One region of the Faecalibacterium sp. BIOML-A1 genome, then DNA from elsewhere that is predicted to be linked to it. Evidence: predicted binding sites of a transcription regulator. Region 1 holds the regulator's gene; each other region holds the start of a gene.

Region 1 (7,271 bases):
ATTGTAGCAGAACCCTGCCGGAAACGCAACGAAGAGGCAGCTTTCCGTGCAGGTCTTTTTGCGCGGGGGCGGCAGGTATAAATGGCCCGGCCTGACAGATACTAGTGCTGCAGGCATTTTTAAGGAAACGGAGGAGCAAAAACATGAAAGCAACAGGAATCGTGCGCCGCATCGACGAGCTGGGCCGGGTGGTGATCCCCAAGGAGATCCGCCGCACCCAGCGCATCCGCCGCGGCGACCCGCTGGAGATCTTCACCACGGGCGACGGCGAGGTGATCTTTAAAAAGTATTCGCCCATTGGCGAGATGAACGCAGTAGCGGCCCAGTATACCGAGGTGCTCAGCAAAAGCTTTGCGCTGACCACACTGGTGGCCGACCGCGACCGCATCCTTACGGTGAGCGGCTCCGGCCGGCGGGAGCTGGCCGACCGCAGCATCAGCCAGCCGCTGGAAAAGCTGATGGATGGCCGCAGGCTGTACCAGAGCGAGGGCATTGCCGAAAAGTGCATCCTGCCCTGCGAAGGCTCGCCCCGGGTGGTGTTGTGCGCCGCACCCATCATTGCGGCGGGCGATGTGACCGGCGTGGTGGCCCTGCTGACCGAAGACCGCACGGCCACGCCGGATGCTGCCCAGCTCAAGGCCGTGAATGTGGCAGCGGCATTTCTGGCAAGGCAGATGGAAGAGTGAAAACACCGCCGCCCGGCCTGTGGAAGCAAGCCGGGCGGCGGTGTACATGAAAGGATGAATGTGAGGATGATTATTTGATGGTCACGGGCACTTTTTTCAGGCTGTTCCATGCGCGGATGATGCGTGCATTGGTCACCTTGGTGTCCGGGCCAAAGGTTTCGCCGTGGTCGGAGAGCAGACCCTGCTCTGCGCACCAGCGGGCGGCTTTCTGCTGCTCGATAGCGTCAGCGGGGATATCGGTATACAGGGCGGTGCTTACGGGGTCGGGCTTACCGGCAGTCGTCCACAGGACGGTGGCCAGCTCCTGCCGGGTGGAGGGGATAAAGCCGTCCGGCAAAACATAGTGCAGGTACAGGGAAGAACCGCAGACATAGGTGACATAACCCAGACCTGCAGTGCCCAGCACGATGCCGAGCGCGGCTGCGCCGGAGGAGAACTCCGGGTCAAGCTCGCCGCCGGGTTCGCCCGGCGCGGGCTCCGCGGTCACCAGCACGATGGACGTCGGCTGGTATACCTCAATGGTGTAACTGCCGTCATTATTTAGCTGTACTTTATCGGTTCCCATAATGGATACGTCGCCTGCAAGGCAGTCGGTCAGTGGGGCAGCGGTCTTTACGGTAATGGTGTTGGGCTGCGCAGGTGATCCGCTGGGCACATAAAGCGTTTCGTAGCCTTCAGACCAGCCTTTGTTTACAGGCACTTGGAAGGCTCTGCCATCCTGATCGCTCACCGTGGTAAAGCGGGTGTCGCTGCCTACCGGCAGAGAGGGTTTGTTCACAAAGTAGCCGCCGTTGATGCTAAGCATGCCGGAGTAACCTTCTGCGGCAGAAACCTCGCCGTCAAACAGGCCGTCTTTGATGGTGATGGAAGAGCCAAAATTCTCGAGCTTCATACCCTTTTCAAAGGTCCCGCCCTCGATCCCAGCCGGCTTGGAGTCGGCGTATACCTCAACAGCTTCCTTAAAGGTGCCGCCGGAGATGGTGCCCCAGTTGTGCACCTCCCCTTGGAAGATGCCACCGGAGATGGTGCCCCAGTTGTGCACCTGTTCTTTGAAGATGCCGTCAAGGATGAACCCCTGATTGTTGGGGGTGGCGTCGTTGTGCACCGCTTTTTGGAAGGTGCCACCGGAGATAGTGCCGTTGTTGAAGGTTGTGCTGCCGACGGTGCCGCTGTTAAATTCGGCATCTTTATAAATATAGAGAGTGTCCTGCAATGCGCTTTCCGCCCCGGCCTCCGAGGAGGGCTGCAGGGTGAAGATGCCTTGATACAATTTCAGGTCATAGCTTGTTACGCCGCTATGTACCCAATGCTCAAGGTCGTCGCTGTCTGCGGGCTTGCCTTCGGCGTTCAGCTGGATGGTAATGCTATCGGCGGTGCCGTTTTCTGCGTCCAGATCACGGCTGCTGCGGGTGGCGGCTTCCTCCTCGGTGCTGCGGGAGGCGTCGGCCTCCTGTACAAGGGGTGCAGCCTTTTTGGCCGTGGTCTGGGCGGGTGCATCGAACACCGGGGCGGCTGCCAGTGCAGACACCGGCAGCAGGGACAGCAGCATACTGCCGGTCAGCAGGATGCTTACAATGCGTTTGGCTTTCATAGGGGTTCGCTCCTTTCGTGTGGTTTTTATACGGGGGTCTCGTTACTATAAATATACCATAAACTGGGCAAAAACAAAAGAAATTCTGCACGAATGGGGGTCGAAACTGCGCGAATGGCTGAAAAAGAGGGAAAACTAAAACACTGCTGCCCGGGGATGTTCTCTTTTGACACCAAAAGAGAACCAGAAAAGTGCCAGCGATTTCGACGCGCTGGAGCCACGAAAAAAGGGGCTGCTCGCCCCTTTTAACCCCAAAGGGGTGGGCTGCACCGGAAAAAACTGAAGATTCACGCCTGTTCGGCGTGAAGATCTTTTAACCGTTTTTTCCGGCTCCGCCGATTTGAAGCCCCTCAGTCGCTGCGCGACAGCTCCCCCAAGGGGGAGCGGGCACGCCCGCAAACTTTGCGCTTGAGCCGGAAACTGTGCCACCATGCCAAAGGCTCCCTCCCAGAGGGAGCTGGCAAAGCCGCAGGCTTTGACTGAGGGAGTTCACACCCCTTTATGACAGAATTATGAATCTTTTAAAACATTTTTCCAAGGGGCTTGACAGCACCGGAAAATTGGCTATAATGGTCTTAGCACTCAGGAACAAGGAGTGCTAAACAAACAAAGCGAACGCAAAAAGGAGGCAGGCGCTATGACGATGGATGCACGCAAGCAGCGAGTCTTGCAGGCGATCGTGGCGCTGTATGGTCTCGAAGGCGAGCCCGTTGGCAGCAGCGTGCTGGCAAACTACTTTGACATGGCAGTTTCCAGCGCAACGCTTCGCAATGAGATGGCGGCGCTGACAAAGCTGGGCCTGCTGGAGCAACCCCACACCAGCGCGGGCCGTGTGCCCAGCGCCAAGGGCTACCGTTACTACCTTGATAATCTGCTGACCGACGATCAGCCGCTGGATCGTGTGAGCCGCGCCCGTGTGGATGCGGTGTTCGCAAGCCTCGACCATGAGCCGGAAAAGCTGGCCGCAGGTGCCGCCAAGGCGCTGGCCGCCATCAGCGGCTGCACCGCCGCCATCAGCACCCCGTGCGCCGAGGATCTGTGCATCGCCCACTATGAAGTGGTTCAGGTGGGCCGCAGCGCAGCGGCTGTGCTGGCCGTTACCACGGCCGGTTACGTTCGTACCCGTGTGGCACGGGTGCGCACCGGTCTTTCCCGCGAGAATGCGGCAGCACTTGCCGCACTGCTCAACCGCAACCTTACCTTTGTAGCGCCGGTGGATCTTTCCACCCGGCTGCTGGCAGAGCTGTGCAGCCAGATCGACCCGGAGCTGGTGCCCGTTATCAGTGCAGCGGCTGCCATCCTGCAGGATTCCGTCAAGCCCCATGTATTTCTGGGCGGTGAGCAGTACCTGCTGGACTGGCCCCAGCTGGACGGCAAGGTGGGCGACATCCTCACACTGCTGAACGACGAGGAGCAGGCCGCTGGCCTGATCGCACCTCCGGCAGAACGCAGTGAGAGCGTGCTGCTGGGCGAGGATCTGGAACCGCAGATCCCGGGCCTGTGCATCGTGAGCGACCGGTATCTGGTGGGCGGAGGCCTGTGGGGCTCCATTGCATTGATCGGCCCCACCCGGATGCCCTTCCAGAAACTGATGCCGCTGCTGCATTACTTTGCAGATCAGCTGGGCGAGGGCATGAGCGGCAAACGAAAAGACACCCCGCAGGCTGCCGTACCGCGGCGGACTGTGATCTATAAGGAGGATCTGGAATGAGCGAAGAAGCAAAAAAGACGGCTCCGGCTCAGGAAGCTGAGCAGCCCGAAACGGCTCCCGAGGAAAAGGCCCAGCAGGCAGCACCCGAACAGGAACCTGCTGCTGAAGCTGCCGACCCGAAGGATGACAAGAAGAAGGATGGCGGCTGGTTCAACAAGAAGGCCCGTGAGCTGGAAGCCGTCAAGGCAAAGCTGGACGCGGCCGAAGCCAACGCTGCACAGGCCAAAGACCAGCTGCTGCGCATGGCAGCGGAGTACGAGAACTACCGCAAGCGCTCCACCCGCGAAGCCGACCAGAAGTTCAACGATGGCATTTCCTTTGCGGTGAACCAGATCATTCCCATTCTGGATACGCTGGAGATGGCAGCAAATGCCCCCACCACCGACGAGAACTACAAAAAGGGCGTGACCATGACGCTGGACAAGGCCGCCAAGGCGCTGGATGCTCTCCATGTGGAGGAGATCGAGGCGCTGGGCAAGCCCTTTGACCCCAACTTCATGAATGCAGTGCAGCAGATCCCCGCCCCGGACGGACAGGAGAGCGGCACCGTCATCACGGTCTACCAGAAGGGCTACAAGCTGGGCGATAAGATCGTCCGCCATGCGACCGTTGTAGTGGCCGAATAACAAAGCAGAAACCCGAAAGGGTTTTGAATATAACATCCGCTTACAAACATTTGAGCATCACATAAACAATACGATTTGTTCTTTCGAGAGGAGTTTTCATTATGAGTAAGATCATTGGTATCGACCTTGGTACTACCAACAGCTGCGTGGCTGTCATGGAGGGCGGCGAGCCCGTTGTTATCGCAAACTCTGAGGGTGCACGCACCACCCCGTCTGTGGTGGGCTTCACCAAGACCGGCGACCGTCTGGTGGGTCAGGTGGCAAAGCGTCAGGCCATCACCAACCCCGAGAACACCGTTGCTTCCATCAAGCGCTTCATGGGCACCGATCACAAGGTGACCCTGAACGGCAAGGAGTACACTCCCCAGCAGGTCAGCGCTATGATCCTGCAGAAGCTGAAGGCTGATGCCGAGGCTTATCTGGGCGAGCCTGTTACCGAGGCTGTCATTACCGTTCCTGCATACTTCAACGACAGCCAGCGTCAGGCTACCAAGGACGCAGGCACCATTGCAGGCCTGAACGTCAAGCGTATCATCAACGAGCCTACTGCCGCTTCTCTGGCATATGGCATCGATAAGGAAGAAGACCAGAAGATCATGGTCTACGATCTGGGCGGCGGCACCTTCGATGTGTCCATCATCGAGATGGGCGACGGCGTTACCGAGGTTCTGGCCACCAACGGTGATACCCATCTGGGCGGCGATGACTTCGATGAGCGCATCATCAACTGGATGGCAGATGCCTTCCAGACCGAGAACGGCATCGACCTGCGCAAGGACAAGATGGCTGCGCAGCGTTTGAAGGAAGCTGCCGAGAAGGCAAAGATCGAACTGTCCAGCGCAATGAGCAGCCAGATCAACCTGCCCTTCATCACTGCTGATGCTACCGGCCCCAAGCACTTGGATATGACCCTGACCCGCGCAAAGTTCAACGAGCTGACCGCTGATCTGGTCGATCGCACCATGGGCCCCGTCCGCAAGGCTCTGCAGGATGCAGGCCTGCGTCCCTCTGACCTGAAGAAGGTCCTGATGGTCGGTGGTTCCACCCGTATCCCCGCTGTCTACGATGCAGTCAAGAAGGAACTGAACTGCGAGCCCTTCAAGGGCATCAACCCCGATGAGTGCGTGGCCGTGGGTGCTGCCATTCAGGGCGGCGTGCTGCAGGGCGATGTCAAGGGCCTGCTGCTGCTGGATGTCACCCCGCTGAGCCTGGGCATTGAGACTCTGGGCGGCGTGTGCACCAAGATCATCGACCGCAATACCACCATCCCCACCCACAAGAGTCAGGTGTTCTCCACCGCTGCAGACAACCAGCCCTCTGTTGAGGTCAACGTTCTGCAGGGCGAGCGTGAGTTCGCACGCGACAACAAGAGCCTGGGTGTCTTCCATCTGGACGGCATCGCTCCGGCTCCCCGTGGTGTGCCTCAGATCGAAGTTACCTTCGATATCGATGCAAACGGCATCGTGAAGGTCAGCGCAAAGGATCTGGGCACCGGCAAGGAGCAGAACATCACCATTACCGCTTCCACCAACATGTCCAAGGAGGACATCGACAAGGCTGTGAAGGAAGCTGAGCAGTTTGCTGCCGACGATAAGAAGAAGCGTGAAGAGGTCGATATCCGCAACGGTGCCGACCAGATGGTGTTCCAGACTGAGAAGATGCTGAAGGAGAACGGCGACAAGCTGCCCGCCGACGTGAAGAGCGAGGCCGAGAGCAAGCTGGCCGACCTGAAGACCGCTGTTCAGTCCGGCAACGTGGACGACATCAAGGCAAAGCAGGAAGCTCTGAGCCAGGTGTTCGAGAAGATGTATCAGGCAGCCGCTGCCGCACAGCAGGCCGCCGGTGCACAGCCCGGCCCCGACGCAGGTGCAAACAACCAGCAGAAGCCGGGTGATGACGGCGTTGTGGATGCCGACTTCAAGGAAGTCTGATAAAAAACACAGCAGTGTGTGCCCGGCCAAACCGGCGGACGCACGCGTGGAATAGCAAAAGCCGCTCCGGTTTTGCCGGAGCGGCTCTTGCTGGTTATAGAGCGAGGAACCAACCGGGGCGTTTCCCGGATCAAACGTTCCCGGAGAGGTGAGTGGATATGGCACAGGAAAAGCGTGATTACTACGAAGTGCTGGGGGTATCTAAGACTGCGACCGATGCCGAGATCAAAAAGGCATACCGCAAGCTTGCAATGAAATACCACCCGGACTATAACCCCGGCGATAAGGACGCCGAGGAAAAGTTCAAGGAAGTAAACGAAGCAAACGAGGTGCTTTCGGACCCGAAGAAGCGCCAGCTGTACGACCAGTACGGCTTTGCAGGTGTTGACCCTGCCTATGCAGCACAGAACGGCGGCGGCCCCGGTGCGGGCGGCTTTGGCGGTTTTGGCGGCGACGGCGTGGATCTGGGCGACATTTTCGGCGATATCTTTGGCGGCGGCTTCGGCGGCTTTGGCGGCTCGTCCCGTCGGGCGAACCCCAACGCACCGCGCAAGGGTCAGGATATCCGCGTGCGCATCACCCTGAGCTTTGACGAGGCCGTGCACGGCTGCAAGAAGAACATCACCATCACCCGCCAGCAGGAGTGCACCGAGTGCCACGGCAGCGGCTGTGCCGCCGGTTCCAGCCCCGAGACCTGCCCGGACTGCGGCGGCCGCGGCTTCGTGA
Region 2 (7,271 bases), on a different contig from region 1:
CAGCATGGGGGCCAAAGGTGGCATCCAGACCATTCAGAACAGCTTCGTAGCGGGCAGCCTGTGCAGGAGTTTCGTCGGGCGCACAGCAGTAAAGTGCTGCCAGCCGGGCAGCGTGAGCGCCGCTGGAAAGCTCCTGCTTCCATGCGGAAACAGATTTCATCATAGGATAATCCTCCTTTTGAGCGGGTTGGAACTGCAGTGCAGGGCCGCATACAGGATGCTCTGCACACTTCTGTCCTTATCATATAAAATCCGGACAGAAAAAACCATGTGTTATTGTTGCATCTGGATGAAAAGTTGCAAAAAGACTGAAATTGGCGCACAGAGTGGAATTTGACGGTTGAAATAAAATTAGATATAAAACGGAAAAACCATTGGCAAAAATGCCTGCAAATCCACGGCTTTGCGTGGGACGGACGAGGCCTGCACAACATGGAGATTTGCGCTTTGAAAAAACAGGGAAAAAGCTCATGGGCCTTTTCCCTGTTTCCCCAAATATTATTTTGTAAACTCGTTTCCGGTCAGGCCGTCCATGTTCAGCATCCCTTCCAGTGCGGCCACATCTGCCGAAACGTCCAGTGCGTCGGACTGAAACAGCTTATCCAGCTGATTTTCAAAGGCGGTCACCAGCAGGTCCATGCTGCGCTCGATGTTCTTTTTGGCATCGGCGATGTTTTCCCCCTGCACATCCTGCGCAGGAAGGCTGGCATAGGTGTTCAGCAGCTTGAGGGCGGTGGGCAGATAGTAGTCCATGAATTTCTGCAGCTGAGCCTTTTTGCCGGGGTCCTGCTTTGCCAGCTCAAAGATGCGGGCACTGACCGCTTCCAGACGGCTGATCTTGGCGGTCATCACGGGGTCCGGGATGGCATCGTTGACCTGCCGCAGCTGCTGCAGAATTGCGGTATATTGGTCCGCTGGTGCAGGTTCTGGGGCGGGCGCAGGCTTCGGTTTCCGGGGCGGCTGGGGAGCCGCGCCGCGCACTACCAGAGTATTGGTGCGGTTATCAATGTAAGCATCTGCACCGAAGTAACCGTGGGAAATAGCACTTTCCACCACGGTGCGCCCCTTTGCGGCATCGATGCCCGCGGCAGCAAACAGCTCGTCCAGCGGAATATTGTCGCGGTCGCCTGCGATCTTGTCCAACAGGCGTTCCAGCTTGCGGGTACGATCCATGCGCAGGCCGGTCAGCAGAGCAGCACCGCCGCCCAGCATCTGGGCAATGGCGGTAAAGGCCTCCATCATGCTGGCAGCACCATCCATGAACAGGGTGCTGAAGCCCGCGAACAGAAAGACAGCACCGCCGATGGTGCACAGGGTGGTAAGGAGCTTATGACGCTCCTTAGCGTCCGTCTGCTCTTTGGTGGGAACATCGTGGCCGTAGGCTGGCTCGTTTTCCTGCCGGGGTGCCGTCTGCGCAGGGGCGGGGCCGAGGTCGGAACGATAGTCTGCCTGCGCCTGCGCAGCAGCTTTTTCTTCTTTTTCAGCGTTTTTATCGATGCTTTTTAAGATGAACAGCAGCACGCCCAACGGTGCCGACATGGCAAACACAATAAAGATGGCAATGGTGGGGATGTGGGCAAAATAATGTTTTTTGGGCTGCATGAGCAAAAACCTCTCAATTTATCCTGACTGTCCGGCAAAAGAACAGAAAAAGACCGCGTTCCACTCTATTATAGCGGAGCACGGCCTTTTTGTTAAGGGGGAAATATTGATGTGCGTGGAAGCGGCAGGGGAGTAAGTCTGCTGCCTACCGGAAAAAGTTACTTCATCAGGCTGCAGACGGCCTCGGCGTAGGCGGCGGGATCATCCACCGGCAGGCCTTCGATCAGCTGAGCCTGTGCGTACAGCAGAGCACTGTACTTCTTGAGCTTGTCGGTGTCACCGGCCTCCTGTGCGGCCTTGAGCACGGCAAACACGGGGTGGTTGACATTCAGTTCCAGAACCTTATCGCTCTTTACGCCTTCGCTGCCGGGCTGCTTGGACAGCACTTTTTCCATCTCAATGGACAGCGGGCCGTCAGCACTCAGGCACACAGGGTGATCCTTCAGGCGGGTAGAGACCTTGACCTCTTTCACCTTGCCGTCCAGTGCGTCCTTCATGGCATCGAACAGGTTCTTGTTCTCAGCGGTAGCGTCCTCGGCGGCCTTCTTCTCTTCCTCGGTCTCAAGGCCCAGATCACCGCTGTTGACATTCTTGAACTCCACGGTGCCGTCCTTGCCCTCGGCATCCTTGCGGGGATAGGTGCGCAGGATCTGCAGGCAGAACTCATCCACATCCTCGGTCAGCAGCAGGACGTCATAGCCCTTATCCATGACCAGCTCAGCGGCGGGCAGCTTTGCCAGACGGTCGGTAGAATCACCGGCAGCAAAGTAGATATACTTCTGCTCAGCGGGCATCTTGTCCACATACTCCTGCAGAGTGACCATCTTCTGCTCCTTGGCAGACCAGAACAGCAGCAGGTCGCGCAGCAGCTCGGCGTGCATGCCGTAGTCGGAGTAAGCACCGAACTTGATCTGACGGCCGAACTCTTTCCAGAATTCCTCGTACTTCTCGCGGTCATTGGCCAGCATGGCGTGCAGCTCGTTCTTGATCTTTTTTTCCAGAGCGTTGTGGATCAGCTTGAGCTGGTTGTCCTTCTGCAGCATCTCGCGGCTGATGTTCAGGCTCAGATCCTGACTGTCCACAATGCCCTTGACGAAGCTGAAGTAATCGGGCAGCAGGTCGGCGCACTTCTCCATGATGAGCACGCCGGATGCGTACAGGGCCAGACCCTTTTCATAATCCTTGGTGTAGAAGTCGTAGGGACGGTGGCTGGGCACGAACAGCAGGGCATTATAATTTGCAGTGCCCTCGGTGCGGCTGACGATGACGCGGGCGGGGTCGGTATAATCACCAAACTTTTCCTTATAGAAATTCGCGTACTCCTCGTCGGTCACTTCGCTCTTCTGCTTTTTCCAGATGGGCACCATGCTGTTCAGAGTTTCCAGCTCGGTGTAAGTCTCCCATTCGGGCTTATAATCCTCCGGCTTGGGATCGGGTTCCGGCTTCTGGCGCTCGTGCTGGCGCTCCATCTGGATGGGATAGCGCACATAGTCGCTGTACTTCTTCACGATGGCCACGATGCCGTACTCATCGAGGAAGTTGTCGTAGTGGTCCGTCTCAGTATCCGGCTTGATGTGCAGGATGATCTGGGTGCCTGCGGTGTCCTTCTGGGCGGGGGTCATTTCGTAGCCGTCCACACCGGAGGACTCCCACTGCCATGCTTCATCCGAGCCATAAGCCTTGGAAATGACGGTGACTTTATCGGCTACCATGAAGGAAGAGTAGAAGCCGACACCAAACTGACCGATGATATCGATGTTCTCGTCCTTGTTGTCCTTCTTGAAATCCAGAGAACCGGAGTGAGCAATGGTGCCCAGATTCTGCTCAAGTTCCTCTTTGGTCATGCCGATGCCGTTATCCTCAATGGTCAGGATGCGGTTCTCCTTATCGCGGGTGATGAGGATGCGGAAATCGCCCTTGTTCATGCCCACAGAAGGATCGGTCAGGCTCTTATAATAGAGCTTATCGATGGCATCCGATGCGTTGGAGATCAGCTCGCGCAGGAAAATTTCCTTATTGGTGTAGATGGAGTTGATCATCATATCCATCAGCTTTTTGCTTTCAGCCTGAAATTCTTTCTTAGCCATAATGCAAAACCTCTTTTTATCTGTATTCGGCACCAAGCACTCGGAATAGGATATTGCTTTTGAATACTTAGCACTCGTAACTTTCGAGTGCTAATATACACCGACAAAAAGCAAAAATCAAGGGCTTTCATAAAAAGTTTAAAAAATGGTTCGTTTTGTGCTATAATGAACCGCAAAGGATGCTGTAAAAGGAGGAAATATCATGCAGCTGAAACAGCTGGAACTGGCCGGCGGTGGGACGCTGACCGTTTATCTGCGTGATTGCTGTGAGCGGATGCCGAATGTGCTTGACCGGCCATTGGTGCTGGTGGTGCCCGGCGGCGGCTATACCCATGTGAGTGCCCGCGAGGGCGACCCGGTGGCGCTGCAGTTTGCGGCGGCGGGGTACCACACCGCTGTGCTGGACTACGCCATCTGCGAAAAGGCAAAGGACTACATGCCGCTGCGCCAGCTGGCCGAGGCTATCGGTCTTGTGCGGCAGCACGCGGCCCAGTGGCATATCCTGCCGGAAAAAATTGCCGTGTGCGGCTTTTCAGCGGGCGGCCACCTGGCCCTTTCCGGTGCTGTGCTGGACATTCCCGGCGAAGCGGCCCAGCCCCGGCCCAATGCGGTCATTCTGGGCTATCCGGTGGTCACGGCAGGGCAGTATGCCCACCGCGGCAGCTTTGTGCAGCTGGCGGGCAGCGCCGACCCGGCGGCACAGCAGGTGTTCGGGCTGGAGGATAAGATCACGCCGCAGATGCCGCCGGTGTTCGTATGGACCACCATGGAGGATGCCACCGTTCCGGTGGAGAACACCCTGATGCTGGTGAACGCTCTGCACCGGGCGGGTGTGCCATGCGAGGCGCATCTGTTTGAAAAGGGGGTGCACGGTACCAGCATCAGCACGGTAGAGGTGGACCAGCCCAGCCACCACCGGCATCACTGGGTGGAACTGGCAGTGGAATGGCTGGAAGACACTTTTGCCTTTTCCGTCTGTTAAGTCTGGATATATTTGAACGAACCTACAAAAAATTCACAATTAAACTGTTGACTTGCATAAGCCTTTGACGTATACTGGTCAGCAGGGACAAACTAAAGGAAGAAGGAAATACCTATGGTTATGGACCCGACCCTGCCGCGCATCTCTGTGCGCGACCTGATGATGCAGGCTTTTCTCACCGGATGGGAGCTTTCGGACAAGACGGTCTCGCAGGACGAATACCTGCAAAGCTCCATTCAGGTGATCGAAATGCTGCAGGTGGAACCGGAAAACCTTTATGCCGAAGAAGGCCTTGGACTGCCGGACGGCGAAGAAGTGGATCATCTGGACGACTGGCTGCGTGCCGACGGCCAGTGGCTGTACTACGGTGTAGAGGAAGAAAATTTCTTCCTGATCCAGTGGTACCCAGACGAAGCCGCCGCAAAGGCAAAACTGGCCCAGCTGGAAGAACTGGGCGACGGCAAGCAGTATCTGGTAGATTTTTCCCTCAAGCGGGAGAACCCTTCCAGTGCAGAGAACTTCGGCAATTCCAATCCGGTCCAGCTCCGCTCCTGAAAACATCACCTTAAAGCGAAAGGAAATTTTGCAGCATGCAGCTTTCTGAAATCGAGCGCGAACAGCTTTATGCCATCGTTGAAAAATACGATCATCACCCGGATGTGCAGCGGATGCGGGAGTACATCCAGCACGGCTCTGTCACCACCTACCAGCATTGCAAGAATGTGGCGCTGGTGAGCTTCTGGCTCAACCGCCGTCTGCATCTGCACGCTGACGAGACCTCGCTGGCAGTGGGTGCCCTGCTGCATGATTTTTATCTGTACGACTGGCACACCACCGGTACCTTTCACGGCCTGCGCCGCCTGTTTGAGATGCACGGCTTCTCCCATCCGGGCTATGCCTGCGTCAATGCAAAGCGGGTGTTCAGCATTACCACAAAGGAACAGAGCATCATTGCAAGCCACATGTGGCCGCTGACCTTCCGTCATGTGCCCACCTGCCGCGAAGCAGTCATCGTCTGTCTGGCCGATAAGTACTGCGCCGTGGTGGAAAGCATGTTCCAGCGTTCCCGTGCCGGTGCCGTGGTGGACGGCAGCGTGGACATCGACGGCGAAGAGTGGTAAGCCTGTTTTTACCTTTATCATTTTATCAATGGACAAAAAAGAACTCCGCACCTCACAGGGCGCGGAGTTCTTTTTGTATCTTACAGCTTTTTATAGCCTTCCGGTTCATTGGCGGCAGCGCGGTATTCCATTAAGAATGTGTCCAGCCAGCGGCCGTGACAGTCGCGGGCAATGCGTTCCCGACGGCCCACTAAGCGAAAGCCGCATTTTGTGTGCAGGGCGCGGCTGGCAGCGTTGTCCTGCAGCACGGTGGACTGCAGTGTCCAGTAGCCGGCCTTTTCTGCCTGATGGCACAGCTCGGTCAGCAGGTGATAGCCAAGGCCATGGCCCCGGAACTGCTCACCCACGTAAATACTCACCTCGGCAACGCCGCGGTAGCACCAGCGCGGGTCCACCCGGCGCAACGCCGTCCACCCGGCAATCACGCCGTCGGCCAGCAGTACCAGTCGGCATTCTTTTGCGTGGGAAGCATCCCACGCAGAATACGGCGGACAGGTGGTCTGAAAAGTGGCATGTTCTGTAGCAATGCCCTCCAAATAAATTCTGGAAACAGCGCTCCAGTCTTCCGGCTCCATGGGCCGGATCTCGATTTTGCTCATATTTCGATCCCGGCGGAAAGTGCATAGCTTTCCGCGCCCTCAACTCTCAAAAATATCCGGCTCCAGTATAGCAGAATTTGCGGTGCGGTACAAGCGCCGTACTGCACAGAAATTTCTTTGACAAGCGGAAGGTTTGTGATACAATAAATCATAACAAAGAAAAGCACGGCAGGATACGCCGCTGCAGAATGGAGGATGTCCCAAAATGAAGTGGATCAGAACGATGGTGTGTGCGCTGGGAATGCTGGCGTGCGTATCGCTTTCGGCATTTGCTGCAGAGTACGGCGAGCCGAACATCACAACAGAGACGACCATGAAAGAGCTGCGGGAGAACCCCAGCATCAAAGGCTCCGGCTACTATACCTACTGCAACGAATGGATCGAGGGCAGCACGCAGTACGATGATACGCCCATTGAGGGCTATGTAAGCTACGCGGCTGCCGAGGATGCCGCCGAAGGCATGAACCTTGTGATCGAAAACTACAACAGGGGCGTACAGATCACATGGCAGGTGTATACCCCGGAAGAAATTGCGGAAAATCCTTCTCTGGGCATGGTGCAGTTGTATTATTTCCCGGCTAAAACAGCCAACGCAAAGTACGCCATCGTGGTGCCCGGCAACGGCGGCAACACCACCGCAGAGCTGAACGAGGGTGCATCCATTGCCAACCAGCTGCACGAGCTGGGCTATGCGGCTTTTGTGCTGCGGTACCGCTCTTTCCTGAATGCATCCGACAATGCGCCACTGTACGATATTGCCAATGCCGTAAAGTACCTGACCGAAAATGCAGATCAGTTTGGCGTTCAGCGCGAAAACTATGCGCTGATGGGCTTTTCTTCCGGCGGACACATCGTGGGCCTGATCGGCTCAGACAACGAA
Region 3 (7,271 bases), on a different contig from region 1:
GCTCGATCTGCAGCTGGGTGATGCGGTGGGCCAGATCGTCCATCTCGCTGGGCATGCTGTCCATCTCGGTCTTGATCATGGCGCAGGCTTCATCCACAAGGTCGATGGCCTTATCCGGCAGGAAACGATCCGTGATATAGCGGTCGGACAGGGTGGCAGCGGCGATCAAGGCGCTGTCGTTGATCTTCACGCCGTGGAACACCTCGTAGCGTTCCTTCAGGCCGCGCAGGATGGAGATCGTGTCCTCCACGGTGGGCTCATCCACCTGCACCGGCTGGAAGCGGCGCTCCAGAGCGGGGTCTTTCTCGATATACTGGCGGTACTCGTCCAGTGTGGTGGCACCGATGCAGTGCAGCTCGCCCCGGGCCAGCATGGGCTTGAGCAGGTTGCCTGCGTCCATGGCGCCATCGGTCTTGCCGGCACCCACGATGGTGTGCAGCTCATCGATGAAGAGGATGATCTTGCCCTCGCTCTTCTTCACCTCGTTCAGCACGCTCTTCAGGCGCTCCTCGAACTCGCCGCGGTACTTTGCACCGGCCACCAGAGCGCCCATGTCCAGACTGAACACGATGCGGTCCTTCAGGTTTTCGGGCACATCGCCGCGCACGATACGCTGTGCAAGGCCCTCTGCAATGGCGGTCTTGCCAACGCCGGGCTCACCGATCAGGCAGGGGTTGTTCTTGGTCTTACGGGACAGGATGCGGATCACGTTGCGGATCTCCTGATCACGGCCGATGACGGGGTCCAGCTTCTGCTTGCGGGCAAGGTCTACCAGATCCTGACCATACTTCTGCAGGGCGTTGTAGGTCTCCTCAGGATTGTCGTTGGTGACGCGCTGGTTGCCGCGCACTGCTGTGAGCTGCTGCAGGAACTTATCTTTCGTGATGCTGAACGCACGGAACAACTCGGTGGTGTTCTGGGTCTGCTCGTCCAGCAAACCCAGGAACACATGCTCCACGCTGATATAGTCGTCCTTCATGGCCTTGGCTTCTCGGGCGGCGGCGCTGAGCACCTTATCGGCAGCCTGCGAGATATAGACCTTGTCGGGGTCACGGCCGGAGCCGGAGACCCGAGGCAAAGCCGAAAGCTTTTCGGCCACGGCGGCAGCAAAACTACCGGGGTCAACATTCAGCTTCTGCAGCAGCTGCGGGATCAGGCCCTGCTCCTGCGAAGCGAGGGCGTGCAGCAGATGTTCGGGTTCCAGCTGGTTATGCTGGTACTCCACAGCCAGCTGCTGCGCTGCCTGCAGAGCCTCCAGCGTTTTCTGTGTATATTGATTGGTATTCATAAAGTCAAGCCTCCATTCATACCGGAAGGTTTATTTTAGCGGACACGATAGCCATCTGCTAAAAGCCCGGTGCAGAGATGCTGCCGAACGGGAAGCAGCGGCTATTCTTCAGTTGTTTCACGGTTTCAAGCACCTCCTGCCGAACTGGCTTTGCTCGTTTTAGCACTCTATCTGTTCGACTGCTAAAACTATACTCCTGTTTTCCCACTTTGTCAATAGGGTTCATAAAAAGTTTGCAAATCATAATTTTTGCTAGAAAAAACACGCAGCCTTGCCATACCGTTCGTCGCGTAAGCGACTTAAAATCGGCGCAACACAAAAAATCCTCTAGCGCAGCGACTTGGATTTTTTGTATGGAGCCCATCTGCTTTGGGATTATTAAGGGCGAGCAGCCCTTAGTTTGCAACGGCGACGACCGCGGCCGGCGGCCGAAACAGGGAGGAGCTGTTGGGGCAGCGGCCTGCAGGATGCGAGTGCCGCGCAAGGCACGAAGCAGACGCAGGGAGCCGCAACCCGCCGCCTCCCGCGCCTCGAAAGTAGCGGGTGCTTTTCTGGTTCTCTTTTGGCACGCAAAAGAGAACTTATCCGGTGGAGAAGAATTGCATAAAAGTCAAGAAATCTGTTCCACTCGAATACGCTCTGTATGGGAAGCATTGCTCTAAAAAAAGAACCCCAAAAAATCCATAGATTTTCTGGAGTTCAAAAATTCATATAATGTGATCTCAGCCCTGTTTCTTCCAGCGGCGCATCACGCCCATGCCAAGCGCATAGGGGCCGGTGTGCACGGCAATGGTGCAGCCGATCTGCAGCAGGCCCACTTCGCACTGAGCGCCGGGGTACTTTGCACGCAGGGCCGCGCGGGTCTGCATCCACAGGCGCTTGCCTTCCTCTTCGTCGTAGCCGTAGCCTACGGTGATGCGGTAGTCGTCCGGGGTGCCGCCGTGGGCATCCAGATAGTTCATCAGCTGTTCCAGCGCTTTTTCAAAGCTCTTCTGTCGGCCGCGGGCCACGCCGCCGGAGAAGATCTCGCCATCCTTGAACAGGATCATCGGCTTGATGCCCAGCATGTTGGCTGCACGGCCCGTCACCTTGCCAATGCGGCCGCCCTTGATGAGATAGTCCAGATTGCCTACCGTGAAGAAGATCTGGTTGGTAGCTTTCTCTGCTTCCAGCCATGTCACGGTCTCGTCCAGCGTGCAGCCTGCGTCCCGCATGGCCACGGCGTTTTCCACCATGGTGGACTCGGTAACGGTAGCCGCCGCGCTGTCAATGACCTCAATGCGGGCATCGGGGAAATCTTCCAGCACCAGATCCCGGGCATTGCGGGCGCTACCCACACAGCCGCTCATCTTGCTGGTGAACACCAGACACAGCACATCCCGGCCAGCAGCAGCATGGGCACGGAATGCCTGCTCAAAGTCCTCAATGGAAGCAAGGCTGGTTTTGGGGTAGGCCGAAGGGTTGTCCACCATGAACTGGTAGAAGTCCCGCACGGCGATCTCCTTGCCTTCTTTGCGGTAGTGCTCGCCGTCCAGCGAGACATAGAAGGGCACGACCTCGATTTGGAGCTGTTTGGCAGTGTCCAGCGTCAGGTCGCATGCGCTGTCGGTAATGATATCAAACATCTGTGACGCTTCCTTTTCTGAATCATTCAGGAGCTTTGCAGGGGATCATACGTGGTGGATATAAGCCTCACGCTCGGCACCCACAGAGATGTAGGTGATCTTGCAGCCGACAGCCTTTTCCAGATATTCCACGTAATCGCGTGCTTCCTTGGGCAGGTCTTCCCACTTGCGGGCTGCGGTGATATCACAGTGCCAGCCGGGCAGGTACTCCACCACGGGCTGTGCGGTGTCCAGAGCTTCGCCCATGGGGAAGCGGGTGGTAGTGCTGCCATCGGTCAGCTTGTAGGCAGTGACCATGGGGATCTTTTCCATGTAGTCCAGCACGTCCAGCAGGGTCAGAGCAACTTCATCGCAGCCCTGGCAGAACACGCCGTAGCGGCTTGCCACCAGATCGATGGGGCCAACGCGGCGGGGACGGCCGGTGGCTGCACCGTACTCGTGGCCAGCCTCACGCAGGTCGTGCTTTTCCTCTTCGGTCATAGCCAGCTCGGCAGTGAAGGGGCCGTCACCCACGCAGGAGGAGTAAGCCTTCATGACGCCGATGGAGTTGTGCAGCTTGTGGCCCGGGATGCCTGCGCCGATGGGGGCGTAAGCACCGATGACGTTGGAAGAGGTGGTATAGGGGTAAATGCCGAAATCGATGTCGCGCAGAGCGCCCAGCTGAGCCTCGAACAGGACCTTCTTGCCTGCAGCGTCTGCATCAGCCAGATACTGGCCCACATCGCAGATGTAATCCTTGAAGATGGCGGCATACTTTTCGAGCCATGCCCACATCTCATCCACGCTGATGGGAGCTGCGTTGTAGCTGCCCTCCATGACCAGATTCTTGGAATCCACCATGGTGACGAGGCGCTTTTTCACAGCGTCGTCCAGATGCAGCAGGTCGCCCATGCGCAGGGTCTTCTTCATGTACTTGTCGCCGTAAGCGTAGGCAATGCCGCGCTTGGTGGAGCCGAACTGTGCGCCGGTCTTGGACAGACGTGCTTCTTCCAGACCGTCCTGCTCCACATGGTAGGGCATGGTGATGGTTGCACGGTCGGAGATCTTCAGGTTTGCCGGGCTGATCTCAACGCCCTGCTCCCGCAGCTTGTTGATCTCGCCGTCCAGATGATGCGGGTCGATGACCATGCCGTTGCCCATAACGCAGACCACGTTCGGACGCAGGATGCCGGAGGGCAGCAGATTCAGCACGAACTTGCCGCGCTCGTTCTTGACCGTGTGACCGGCGTTGTTGCCGCCCTGATAACGTGCAACGATGTCATACTCCTGGCTGATGAGGTCGACCATGCGGCCCTTGCCTTCATCGCCCCAGTTGATACCCGTAATTGCAGTAAGCATAATAAATGACCTCTTTATCATTTTTTCAAAAGACAGCCTTTTCCGTGCACCTTGCCCGGGATACGCCACCTTGGGAAAACACATCAGCAGGCATACACAAAACACATACCAATGCAAGTATAGTATAGCACAGATCGCCGTGCAAAAAAAGAGGAAAACACAGCTTTTGGCTGCGTTTTCCTCCAAAAAAGTGTGCGCAAAATTGTGCGTTCAGCTGCGGGGCTTCTCAAGGTCGGCACGGAGGGTCACCTTGTGGATGGTGCCGTCCGGCTCCTGAATGGAGGTGTTGGCCAGCTGCGCGCGCAGGCTGGCCTTCATATCATCGATGTATTCGCGGCGCAGGGCCTGCTGCTCTGCCTTTTCGGCCTCGGTCAGGCCAGTGGTCTTGCTCTTTTTTGCCAGCTCGTTGATGCGGGCGATCTTTTCCTGTGTCATGGTGCCTCCTGTATTTTCAAGCGGAATATGTTATAATAAGAAAGCAAACCCTCTCAGTCATTGCTGTGCAATGCCAGCTCCCCCGAAAGGGCGAGCTTTTTAAGGAATTTTCTCAATCAGTATAGCAAAGGATGATAAAAATGGCAACTCAATTGAATTTTGCACAGCAGATGGATGCCGTGCTCAAAACGCTGGACGGCACTCGGCCGCGCCTTTTGCTCCACGCCTGCTGCGGCCCCTGCTCCAGCGCAGTGCTGGAACAGCTGTGCCAGTATTTTGAGATCACAGTGCTTTACTATAACCCCAACACATGGCCTGCAGAGGAATACTACCGCCGCGGCGAAGAGCTGAAGAAGTTCGTGGCAGCAGCCCATCCTCTGGGCGTGACCGTGGTGGAGGACCACTACGACCCGCAGGAGTTCTACTCTGCTGTCACCGGCCTTGAAAACGAGCCGGAGCGGGGCAGCCGGTGCACGATCTGCTACCGGCTGCGGATGCGCCGGGCGGCGCAATACGCCAGTGAGAACGGCTTCGACTGGTTCACCACCACACTGTCCATCAGCCCGCATAAAGATGCCAAACGCATCAATGCCATCGGGCAGGAGCTGGAAGCCGAGTTCGGCGTAAAGCATCTGCCTTCGGACTTCAAAAAGCACAACGGCTATCTGCGCAGCCTGCAGCTTTCGGAGGAATACGGCCTGTACCGGCAGGATTACTGCGGGTGCGAGTTCAGCGCGAAGGCAAGAGGCATTGAGAAATAACCCTCTCAGTCATTGCTGTGCAATGCCAGCTCCCCCGAGAGGGGAGCTTTTTCTACTTCCCAACGGTTATTTTCTTTACTGAAAAGAGAATACCAAACGGTTTTAGCGCATAAAGCTCCCCCCCTTCGGGGGAGCTGGCGCGATAGCGCCTGAGAGGGTTTATTCCTCCGGCAATCTAGCCACCAGCAGGGTGAAAATAATCAGGCCCACACAGGGCACGATGTTGGAAGCCATACCAGCGGCAAGGCCAGCCTTTTCGGCTACGATACCAATGATCCACGGCATGAGGATGGCACCGCTGGATGCCACCGGCAGCATGATACCCATGCTGGTCACGCTGGTCATGCGGCCCGCGCTGGCCACAGCGGTGGGGTTCAGACCTGCCATCGAGAATGCAAATGCAAACAGCAGCGCAATGGCCATGCCCTGCGTGTCGGCCCGCACCAGCAGCACGTAGAAGAAGGTGCACAGCACGCTCATGCCCACCATGGCCTTGCGCGGGTTCTTGAACGGGAACACGAACGCGATCAGCAGACGGGCCACCAGCGTGGCACCCCACATGACCGTGACGGTGTAAGCCGCCAGTGTACCCGCAATGATGCCGCTGCCCTTGAAGTAAGTGACCATCCAGCCGTTGACGCTCTGCTCTGCAGCGTTCTGGAAGAACAAAAGGCCGGTCAGCATCCAGAACCGTGCCGAACGCAGAAAGCTCCAGTCAATGGCCTGCTTTTCCTTGGCATTCTTGGCCTTGCCGCCGCCCAGCGGGGTAAAGGCATATACCAGCCACAGTACAAGTCCCAGTGCCGCCAGCAGGAACACCGCCAGCTCAGTGCTCACCTTCGCCGCTGCCGCAATGAGGAAGGGGCACAGCAGCGCACCGCAGGCGTAGCAGCTGTGCATCAGGTTCATGCCGCGGGTGCGGTCGGCAGAGTGATCGCTGACCAGAATAGTGCAGGTGTTGATAACACTGCCCTTGGCAATGCCCACCACAAAGAAAGCCACTGCCAGCAGGATCTCTACACCGGTCAGGCCCATGATGCCGTAGCCCACCGCATAGCCGATGGTGAGCAGCAGCACACTGGGCTTCATGCCCAGTACACTGGGCAGCATACCGATGAGCAGGCCTGCCAGCAGATTACCCACACTCATAAGTGAGAGCAGGGTGCCGGTCATGCCGTAGGCAAAGCCGTAGCGCTCCTGCAACAGGCTGACCACCACGCCCGCACTGATGGCACAGATGCCACTGAAGAAGAAAGTAAGAAAGCCTGTATTCCGCAGGCGTGCAGACTGTTGTTCCATAATCGTCCTCTTTCTGTGAAAATATCCTCCTTCTATTTAACCATAATTCCGCATCATTGCAACCGGATTTTCTTACAAAAAGTTGCAAAAAGCCCGCCGGGTTCGGACGATTTAAAATGCCCTCCGCTTGCGCTCTGGGCATCTTCAGCGGAAAATTCATTTTTAATTTCGCGTTTGGAGCGACCGCATTTGCGCAGCAATGAAAGCCCCAGTGGGGCTTTTAAGCGGCAGAGCGGTCTGCGTAAGCAGATGGAGGGGCGTTGCCCCGACAAGCTCTGCGGAGCGCTCCAAACGCTTTTTCACGAGAGGGGCTGTGACGGGAAAATGCATCTCATCTCTGCGACCTTTCTTGTGAAAATGGTAGAACGGAACGCCCGCAGGCGTTCCGTTCTACCGAAATCTAGAAGAATATTTCCTTGAATTATGCACAGAGCAACGCAGAGGGCATTTCCAATCATTTTCTATGCAAAAAGCCCGCCGGGCATCGCTGCACGGCGGGCTTTGGTTTACAGTTTACTCTGCCTT

The links. Region 1 encodes HrcA, which represses chaperone genes, less so after heat shock. Its sites were predicted from a motif close to TGTTAGCACTCNNNNNNNNNGAGTGCTAACA; they were not measured.
Region 2: htpG (molecular chaperone HtpG) is a predicted target of HrcA. The motif match lies at 3,755-3,785, and genes of this name have one in related genera.
Region 3: clpB (ATP-dependent chaperone ClpB) is a predicted target of HrcA. The motif match lies at 1,446-1,476, and genes of this name have one in related genera.

Annotation. Positions count from the first base shown of each region.
Region 1 covers NZ_WKZJ01000009.1:9,806-17,076, forward strand. The annotation lists gene GKG36_RS10140 (stage V sporulation T C-terminal domain-containing protein) at 144-686, shown strand; gene GKG36_RS10145 (hypothetical protein) at 757-2,277, opposite strand; gene hrcA (heat-inducible transcriptional repressor HrcA) at 2,915-3,988, shown strand; gene GKG36_RS10155 (nucleotide exchange factor GrpE) at 3,985-4,614, shown strand; gene dnaK (molecular chaperone DnaK) at 4,716-6,545, shown strand; gene dnaJ (molecular chaperone DnaJ) at 6,704-7,271, shown strand, end outside.
Region 2 covers NZ_WKZJ01000008.1:105,483-112,753, forward strand. The annotation lists gene GKG36_RS10010 (galactokinase family protein) at 1-163, opposite strand, end outside; gene GKG36_RS10015 (5-bromo-4-chloroindolyl phosphate hydrolysis family protein) at 499-1,602, opposite strand; gene htpG (molecular chaperone HtpG) at 1,761-3,689, opposite strand; gene GKG36_RS10025 (alpha/beta hydrolase) at 3,892-4,671, shown strand; gene GKG36_RS10030 (hypothetical protein) at 4,786-5,226, shown strand; gene GKG36_RS10035 (HD domain-containing protein) at 5,262-5,792, shown strand; gene GKG36_RS10040 (GNAT family N-acetyltransferase) at 5,873-6,391, opposite strand; gene GKG36_RS10045 (alpha/beta hydrolase) at 6,597-7,271, shown strand, end outside.
Region 3 covers NZ_WKZJ01000010.1:117,352-124,622, forward strand. The annotation lists gene clpB (ATP-dependent chaperone ClpB) at 1-1,288, opposite strand, end outside; gene GKG36_RS11250 (DegV family protein) at 2,011-2,913, opposite strand; gene GKG36_RS11255 (adenylosuccinate synthase) at 2,959-4,251, opposite strand; gene GKG36_RS11260 (DUF896 domain-containing protein) at 4,462-4,686, opposite strand; gene GKG36_RS11265 (epoxyqueuosine reductase QueH) at 4,818-5,447, shown strand; gene GKG36_RS11270 (MFS transporter) at 5,607-6,746, opposite strand; gene GKG36_RS11275 (RnfABCDGE type electron transport complex subunit B) at 7,260-7,271, opposite strand, start outside.